DNA from 4 places in the Priestia sp. FSL W8-0524 genome. Region 2 is predicted to be linked to each of the others. Evidence: riboswitches for the same ligand, from Rfam matches in the RefSeq annotation. Region 2 holds a riboswitch; each other region holds the start of a gene.
What was found. Region 2 has a riboswitch for S-adenosylmethionine ahead of NST66_RS05095 (bifunctional homocysteine S-methyltransferase/methylenetetrahydrofolate reductase). Riboswitches for the same ligand answer to the same signal wherever they lie in the genome.

Region 1 (2,203 bases), 3.5 Mb from region 2:
CCCGTATCTATAGTATGTAAAAACTATGAAATATATTAAAGAGAAAGGATAGATAAGTCAAGATAGGGCTGCTTATCAGGAAAGGGCTCTTAAATCATATTTTTGCTGGAGTGAATAGGGTAGAGGCTTCCATCAAGAGCAAACGAAATTTTACCTGTTTCTTCAGATACAACTAAAATTAATGCATCCGATTTTTCCGACATTCCAATTGCTGCACGGTGACGTGTTCCCAACTTTTTGTTCGTTGAAATAATAGACGAGAGAGGTAAAACATTAGCAGCTGAAATAAGCTGATTATTTCTAATTAGGACGGCTCCGTCATGTAAGGGTGTCCCTGGATAGAACAGTGTCTCAACTAGCGTAGCGCTGACAGGAGCTTGAATAGGCATTCCTTTTTGAATAAGAGGATCAACATTTTGTTCCCTTTCAATGACAATTAAAGCGCCGTGACGTTTCTCAGAGAGGTTATGAATAGCTAGGGACAGAGCAGCGTATTCAAATGTATAAGGCGATAAGTAATGACGCAAGTAATAAGAGGCGGCCGTAGCTTGAACATCTTGAAATAACCTTCTCATCTCCTCAAAATCACATAAAATACAATGATCACTCGTGTCTAAATGTTTAATTAAATTAGAGGCTTCAGTTGAAATCTGCTGTAAATATGTTCGCACATTATTTTTAATTGTATCGTCTAATTGAAAGGGTTGTCTCTCCATCTTATATAGCTCCTATCTGTCAGTCAGTGTTATCTGTAATGTGTGCTAATGTGGGTGAATTATCCGTAAAGCTCATAAATCCGTTATTAATTTTATAGAGAGATTTTGCATTTTATTTAGCAAGAGAACATAAAAAGTCGGGAAAAAAGAAAGCGTTTTATAAACTGATATGTTCACATTTGGGTTAAATTTACATATGTTGTTTTAAATAAAAGTATAGATATTTCTGTGAATTTAAAGTATAGTTTTCTTATCGGATATATAATTTTTAATGTTGACAAATATTCTAAATATGCTAAAATTTTTAAAAAATGCTTATCAAGAGTGGTGGAGGGATCTGGCCCGCTGAACCCCGGCAACCTGCTTAGCAAGGTGCTAATTCCAGCAAAGTGTGTATCATTTTGAAAGATAAGGTGAAAATTATTGCCTACCCAGTCTTTCAATACGGAAGACTTTTTATTTTGATATAGCGCAAGAGATATTTTGAGGAGGGACAACGATGACTGTAAACCCCCGACTTAAAACAAACCTTTGAACACGCCGAAGCAAAGTAAGAATTAAATAGTTTCGCTGACTAGACACACTAGAGGCGGTTTTATCCAATTCTAGTGGGTAAAACCGTCTTTTTTTATTGGATAACGCGGATAACTAAGAATTGGAGTGGAGAAAATGGCAGACTTATATACGTACGAAAACTGGAGCGATACATTTCCAGAGTTCGACAGTAAAGATGAAACAAAAGGAGCCCTTTCAGCATTGCAGTGGGCGTATGATACCTACGGAGATTCAATTATTTATGCGTCAAGCTTTGGGATCGAAGGAATCGTGTTAATTGATTTAATTTCAAAAGTGAAAAAAGATGCTGAAATTGTCTTTTTAGATACAGGGGTTCATTTTAAAGAAACATATGAAGTGATTGATGCAATTAAAGAACGCTTCCCTGATTTACGTATTCATATGAAAAAGCCGGATTTAACTCTTGCAGAACAAGCTGAAAAACATGGAGATGAGCTTTGGAAGAGTCAGCCTAACCTATGCTGTCAAATTCGAAAAATCATTCCGCTAAGAGAATCCCTTGCTCCTTATGATGCGTGGATTTCCGGTTTGAGACGTGAGCAGTCTGAGTCTCGTGCCAACACGAATTATTTTAATAAAGATGAGAAATTCAAGAAGGTGAAAGTTTGTCCGTTAATTCATTGGTCATGGAAAGAAATTTGGCGTTATGTGTATAAGCATGATTTGCCATACAACAAACTTCATGATCAAGGCTACCCAAGTATCGGCTGTGAGCCCTGTACCGCACCTGCCTATAATGTAGACGATTTACGTTCAGGAAGATGGGCAGGTACACAAAAAGTGGAGTGCGGATTACACGAATCTTAAATACGAAAGAGCTGAATAAATGATGCTTTTATATGTTGCCTTTATCATTGCGCTTTTTTTTGCAATGAATATTGGGGCAAGCGGTGCAGCAGCTGCTATGGGCG
Region 2 (2,203 bases):
GCTGGTGTTGTACCGCAGCATCCTCCAATTAAGCGAACCCCTTGTTCGCGGAATAAACGCGCGCTTTCTACAAAGTAGTCTTCATTCGTTTCATATTCCAGCTTGCCTTCCACATACGCCGGAAGGCTGGCATTAGGGTAAGCAGATAAGAAAGCACGATCAGGAAGCGGTACTTCTTCAAGAGACTGAATCATATGATAAGGACCTAAACGGCAGTTTAGCCCGACAACATCTGCTCCCAAGTCTTCTAATTCTTTTAATGCATCTGCTAAAGGACGCCCATCTTGCAGTACGCCAATATCATGCAGGGAAACGTGGGTAATAATAGGCTTATCCGTTTCTTTTCTTGCCAGTGTAAGAACGGTCTTTAATTCTTCGAAATCATAGTATGTTTCAAATAAAAGGCCATCCACGCCTTCATTTAAAAGCCAAAACATTTGTTCACGAATGCTTCGCTTAACCTCTTCTAAACTAATAGCATTTTTTTGGAAAGAACGAATTCCGCCGAGTGTACCAACCACGTAAGCCTGATCTTTTGCAGCTTGTTTCGCTAATTTTACACCAGCAACATTGATGTCTTTGACTGAATCTTCTAATCCATAACGGGCAAGTTTTTGATAATTAGCAGCGTACGTATTTGTTTGAATAACGTTTGCACCAGCTTCTACATAGGCTCTGTGAATACGAGAAACCTCTTCTGGTTTGGTGATGTTTAGTTCTTCAAAACAGCTGTCAATACCGTGTGAGTAAAGGAGGGTACCAGTGGCACCATCCCCAATTAAAATTTTAGACTTTAAATCTTCAAGTAACCCCATGTCAAAACCTCCTTAAATTGTTCCGCTTCTATTTCACGAGTGATTCGTTTTATGCAATATGCCGATAAAATAGAAAAAGTCTTCTTAAGAAGAAGACTTTTTTCGCCTTCTTATCTTCCAAGCAATAAATTGCTTGCTGGATTTAGCACCATGTCTCTAACGACTGGTTGCTGAGGTTTCAAAGGGCCAGTCCCTCCACCTCTCATGATAAGAATCAATTGTATATAATTGAAACATATTTTTTTAAATAGAAAGAATACTTATTTAATAATTTATCTGATTTTTAGAAATTATACAACAGTAAATTGTGAATTTCCAGCAAATATTGAGGAAAATTTAAAAGCTAAAGGGAAAATATCCGTATATTTTGTTTGAAAACTGCCGTTATGTTAAGGGATAAAGGGTTTTCATGAAAAAAACAAGAAGGAAATAAAAAAACGAAAAAGGAACAGCACCGGGTGAGGCGAGGATTTACATATAAAAGGCTCGTCTTTTTTTAACCGTTTCTACATATAGTGAACTATGAAGGGTAGAAGGGTGATGGGCATGAAAAGGTGGAAACTCACGCTGCAGGTTGCTGCTACGTATGTAGGCACCGTTGTAGGAGCCGGTTTTGCAACAGGCAAGGAAATTGTTCAATTTTTTACACAGTACGGGGAACTTGGAATGGTTGGAATTTTGGTCAGCGGCTTGTTTTTTATTTGGCTAGGTTCGAAAATGATGCTGCTTTCGCACGCAATTGGGGCTTCTTCTTATCAGCAGCTTAATACATATTTATTTGGTGATGTACTTGGAAAAGCGGTAAACGGTGTAATGATCGTCATTTTATTTGGAGTAACTTCAGTCATGCTGGCGAGTACGGGGGCAATAGGAAAAGAACAGTTCGGGCTGTGGCCTCCTGTTGGGATGATTTGTACAATTGTTTTAACTTATATATTTATCGCAAGAGGAATTAACGGTATTTTAATGGTTAATTCTCTTGTTGTGCCGATGATGCTTTCATTTGCTTTTATCATCTTTGTGCCAAATGTCAGCTATTTCTCACTGATTCAAACGAAGCCGGACTTAACGCTCGTCACACAGTGGAAGTGGGCGGTTAGTCCCTTTTTATATATTTCCCTAAATCTAGCTTTGGCTCAGGCCGTTTTAGTTCCATTAGGAAGCTCCGTGAAAGATAAGAGCGTGATCAAAAAAGGGGCCGTAATAGGAGGATGTGTACTTACGTTTATGCTTGTTTCTACTCATCTTGCCCTTTCCAATTTGCCTTATTCATTTCAACTTGATATTCCTATGAGTGCCGTTGTTAAAAATATCTCAGCGTGGGTGAATGTTTTATTTACGGTAGTTGTGTTAGGTGAGATTTTTACTACATTGATTGGAAATGTATT
Region 3 (2,203 bases), 3.5 Mb from region 2:
TCTTTAAGTGGGTTAAGACTTTTTTGTATAGCGCATCGAATCGCTGAGCAGAAATTGGCTGATTGACGGGTCCCCATTCAACCGTTTTTGAAGATACAGCATCGCTTACAATAAATTTATCCAAAGGAGAGCGACCTGTATATTTTCCGGTTTCGACTGACACAGCACCTGTAGAAGTCAGCGTTCCTTCGCGTCGAGCTAGAATTTTTTCAACAAGTTGTGGAACAGATAATTGGTGTTTTGTTGTTTTTAATTGAAGCAAACCATTTAATTCGATAGACATATCAACAGTACTCATGTGCACTACCTTCCTTTTTAGCTATTATTTATTCATTAATGTTTGAAATTTATAATTAGTATAACACATTTATTTAATTATTCTATACTATTTAACTAAAAATGTTTGTGTATTATAAAAAAATGTACGTTATACCTATTTTAGACACATGTATATGTGCTAGAAGCGAAAAAAGTGAAGCTATTTCAAGTGAAAGCCTTTTTTTGGTCTGTCTTGTTAACCAAACTTCGTGATCATTCTTAATAAGGTATACTATTTTTAAATTTGAGTATGTTACATTAAAACAGATTCAAACATAAAGAGATGATTTCCATTTGAATGTTGTTGACAGTGAAGCGCTTTTTCATGTATTATATGTCCTTGAACGGATACTCTCTTATCCCGAGCTGGTGGAGGGACAGGCCCTGTGAAACCCAGCAACCATCGTCATTTTTTTGTGTAGACGATAAGGTGCTAACCTGATGCAAGGGCACAACCTTGATCGATAAGAGTGAAAGGCTTATGTAGAATTTGATACCTTTCCTCGATACAAGGAAAGGTTTTTTTATATTTTTTAACGTGTAATGAAAATAAGGGAATGAGTACCGTATCACAATGTATCGTATTTATAAGGAGGAAAACTGATGTCAACACAACGTCGTCTGTTCACGTCAGAATCTGTTACAGAGGGACATCCCGATAAAATTTGTGACCAAATTTCTGACTCAATTCTTGATGCTATCCTAGCAAAGGATCCAAATGCTCGTGTTGCTTGTGAAACAAGCGTAACAACTGGTTTAGTTTTAGTAAGCGGTGAAATTACAACTTCTACTTACGTGGATATTCCTAAAACAGTTCGTGAAACAATTAAAGGAATTGGCTATACTCGTGCAAAATACGGATTTGATGCTGAAACTTGTGCAGTATTAACATCTATCGACGAGCAGTCAGCTGATATCGCTGCTGGTGTAGACCAAGCGTTAGAAGCACGTGAAGGTCAAATGTCCGATGAAGAAATCGAAGCAATCGGAGCTGGAGACCAAGGGTTAATGTTTGGTTATGCATGTAACGAAACAAAAGAATTAATGCCTCTTCCAATTTCATTAGCTCATAAACTTGCTCGCCGTCTAACAGAAGTACGTAAAGAAGAAATTCTTCCTTACCTTCGCCCGGATGGTAAAACACAAGTAACAGTTGAATATGATGAAAACAACAAACCTGTTCGCATCGATACAATTGTTATTTCAACTCAGCATCACCCAGAAGTAACGTTAGAGCAAATTCAACGTAACTTAAAAGAATATGTAATTAATCCAGTTGTTCCAAATGAGTTAATTGATGAAAATACAAAGTATTTCATTAACCCAACAGGACGTTTCGTAATCGGCGGCCCTCAAGGAGATGCTGGTTTAACTGGTCGTAAAATTATCGTTGATACTTACGGCGGATATGCTCGTCACGGCGGCGGTGCATTCTCTGGTAAGGACGCAACAAAAGTAGACCGTTCAGCAGCTTATGCAGCTCGTTATGTTGCGAAAAACATTGTAGCAGCTGATCTTGCTGATAAATGTGAAGTACAACTAGCATATGCAATTGGTGTTGCACAGCCAGTATCTATTTCAATTGATACATTCGGTACAGGAAAAGTTTCTGAAGAAGTACTAGTAGATGTAGTACGCAAAAACTTTGACCTACGTCCAGCAGGCATCATTAAAATGCTTGATTTACGTCGCCCAATTTATAAGCAAACAGCAGCTTACGGTCACTTTGGTCGTACAGATGTGGAGCTTCCTTGGGAGTTCACAGACAAAGCTGAAGCATTAAAAACTCAAGCTTTAGCTAAATAATAAAAAAAATCTCCGTGAAAACGGAGATTTTTTTTATGCCCATTGAATACCTTCAGCAGATTTTTCTACGACATCTTCA
Region 4 (2,203 bases), 110 kb from region 2:
TGCAAATGTAATAACTTTAACATTTTCTAAAAGTACTGACACGATGTCAGGGTGTGAGACAGCAAAAGAAATCATGCCTCCAAATCCAGTTGCTTGTTTCTTCATGATTTCATAGCCCGGATGTGTTTCAAGACCAGGGTAATACACTTTTTCCACGAGATCATGAGCAGTAAGCCAATTTGCAATTTTCAGTGCGTTTTCGTTATGTTTTTCCATACGAAGCGCTAGCGTCTTAATACCGCGCAATAACAGCCAGCTATCTTGTGGACCTAAGATTGCCCCAGCTGCATTTTGATAAAAACGAATTTTTTCTCCTAAGCTACTACATCGAGCGACTACAAGACCAGCAACTACATCATTATGACCCCCAATGTATTTGCTTGCACTATGTATCACAATATCTGCTCCAAGCTCTAAAGGACGCTGATAGTAAGGGGACATGAATGTATTGTCAATGATAGTAAGCAAATCATGCTGTTTAGCTAACGCAATTGCTTCTGGCAAATCAGTCACGTGCATCATTGGATTTGTAGGTGTTTCAATGAATAAAGCTTTCGTGTTGGGACGAAGCGCATCTTTTACTTGCTCGAGATGGGCTGTGTTGACGTACGAAACAGTAATTCCTTGCTCTGAAAAGATTTCATTTAGTACTCGGTACGTTCCTCCGTATAAATCCTCTGATACAATTAAATGATCTCCGTTTTTAAATAGCGCTAAAACTGACATTACACCCGCCATTCCTGAAGCGAATGCTACTCCTACTTCGCCTTTTTCTAAAGCAGCAATTGCTTCTTCCAATGCCGTACGAGTAGGATTTGCCGTACGTGCATAGTCAAATCCTGTACTTTGCCCTAAAGCAGGATGAGCAAATGTTGATGCTTGGTAAATGGGTGTTGTAATAGAACCTGTTGAAGGGTCACGACCTACTCCTGAACGAACTAATAAAGTTTCAATTTTCATCTATTTCTCTCCTTAACTCAAAATAAAAAACACTCTTCACAGATGGAAGAGTGTTCGTTTATACACGATTTCTCTCATCTGTTAGAACAATACTGATGTTCCACAGGAATTAGCACCGTTCAAATGAATGTTTCATTTGATGGTTGCCGGGCATCGCAGGGCCAGTCCCTCCGCCACTCTTGATAAGAGTTCTATATAATTGTTGGTGGTTAACGTTTGTTGTTACTAACTTTAATAAAGATTTTCTTTATTGTCAACATAATTTTCTAAAAAATTTAAATCATCTCATTTGTTTATTCAATATACTTGTCCTGATAAGTACATAAAAAAAGAGACGACACCGAGGTCTCTTTTTCTAAGGCAAGTGCACAGATTTTACGTGAGCTAACTTCCAATACATACTTTCTCCATTTGCCGTAATTAGTTCAACAATATTATTAGAAACTTCTTTAAGTACGCCAATTTTTTCTGATTGATCCCCTAAATCTAATACGACCAGTTGATTTTCATATTTTTTAAGCTGCTCTTCAAAGTTTCTGACAAAAGGTGCAGAGGCAGGCCTTACTGGGAGCTCTTTGTCACTTAAAGAATAAGGGGTTAACTCATTACTATAAGGGGTAAGCCATTTCAAATGATGTAGAGAAACAAAGACATTTTTATACACTGGAGAATAAAACACAAGATAATCATTCAGCACGCTTGTAATATAGCCATGCAATGATTTTCCTCCTGTTACATAAATTTCAATAAATTTCCCTTTTGCCTGCTGTAAAATATTACGATAAGAAATCCGCTGACTTTCTTCTATTAAGTTCTCTTCTATGGTTCGTAAAGGTGTATAATCTTCTTCTGAAACCTCTCGTAAGCGATGTATGTGTAAAAGAGGAATATACAAATAATCATGTCCATTATATAAAACCATTACATCTAACCCGAGATCAACAAGTTTTCCTACAAACGTTGTTTTACCTGATATATCGACTTCAACAATTTTATCAATATAATGATTCATACTCATACTCATTCTCCTCCTTTTTCCTATATGATAGAAAAGGTGCTTTATAAGCACCTTTTATGTTCCAGTTCATCATGCTTTCCAACGATAATTTTTCGTTTTAATAACTTTTTCACCTGGTGTTGAAGAGCGTGAACCCGTACGGCGACCTCCCGAGCGATCGTCTGTGCGACCTCCTGTACGTCTTCCGGTACGGTCTCCAGTACGGCCATCCGTGCGACCTCCGGT

Region 1: linked by a shared signal. The riboswitch ahead of NST66_RS23930 (phosphoadenylyl-sulfate reductase) and the one ahead of NST66_RS05095 (bifunctional homocysteine S-methyltransferase/methylenetetrahydrofolate reductase) in region 2 are both predicted to bind S-adenosylmethionine.
Region 3: linked by a shared signal. The riboswitch ahead of metK (methionine adenosyltransferase) and the one ahead of NST66_RS05095 (bifunctional homocysteine S-methyltransferase/methylenetetrahydrofolate reductase) in region 2 are both predicted to bind S-adenosylmethionine.
Region 4: linked by a shared signal. The riboswitch ahead of NST66_RS05700 (trans-sulfuration enzyme family protein) and the one ahead of NST66_RS05095 (bifunctional homocysteine S-methyltransferase/methylenetetrahydrofolate reductase) in region 2 are both predicted to bind S-adenosylmethionine.

What each region holds. Positions count from the first base shown of each region.
Region 1 is NZ_JBBOUG010000001.1:4,573,870-4,576,072, reverse strand. It holds gene cdaS (sporulation-specific diadenylate cyclase CdaS) at 90-716, opposite strand; SAM riboswitch class I at 1,029-1,131, shown strand; gene NST66_RS23930 (phosphoadenylyl-sulfate reductase) at 1,386-2,099, shown strand; gene NST66_RS23925 (inorganic phosphate transporter) at 2,119-2,203, shown strand, end outside.
Region 2 is NZ_JBBOUG010000001.1:1,033,836-1,036,038, forward strand. It holds gene NST66_RS05095 (bifunctional homocysteine S-methyltransferase/methylenetetrahydrofolate reductase) at 1-815, opposite strand, end outside; SAM riboswitch class I at 923-1,029, opposite strand; gene NST66_RS05100 (YkvI family membrane protein) at 1,362-2,203, shown strand, end outside.
Region 3 is NZ_JBBOUG010000001.1:4,518,847-4,521,049, reverse strand. It holds gene pckA (phosphoenolpyruvate carboxykinase (ATP)) at 1-298, opposite strand, end outside; SAM riboswitch class I at 672-789, shown strand; gene metK (methionine adenosyltransferase) at 922-2,124, shown strand; gene NST66_RS23570 (glycosyltransferase family 4 protein) at 2,158-2,203, opposite strand, start outside.
Region 4 is NZ_JBBOUG010000001.1:1,148,108-1,150,310, reverse strand. It holds gene NST66_RS05700 (trans-sulfuration enzyme family protein) at 1-960, opposite strand, end outside; SAM riboswitch class I at 1,032-1,149, opposite strand; gene NST66_RS05695 (hypothetical protein) at 1,316-1,978, opposite strand; gene NST66_RS05690 (hypothetical protein) at 2,048-2,203, opposite strand, start outside.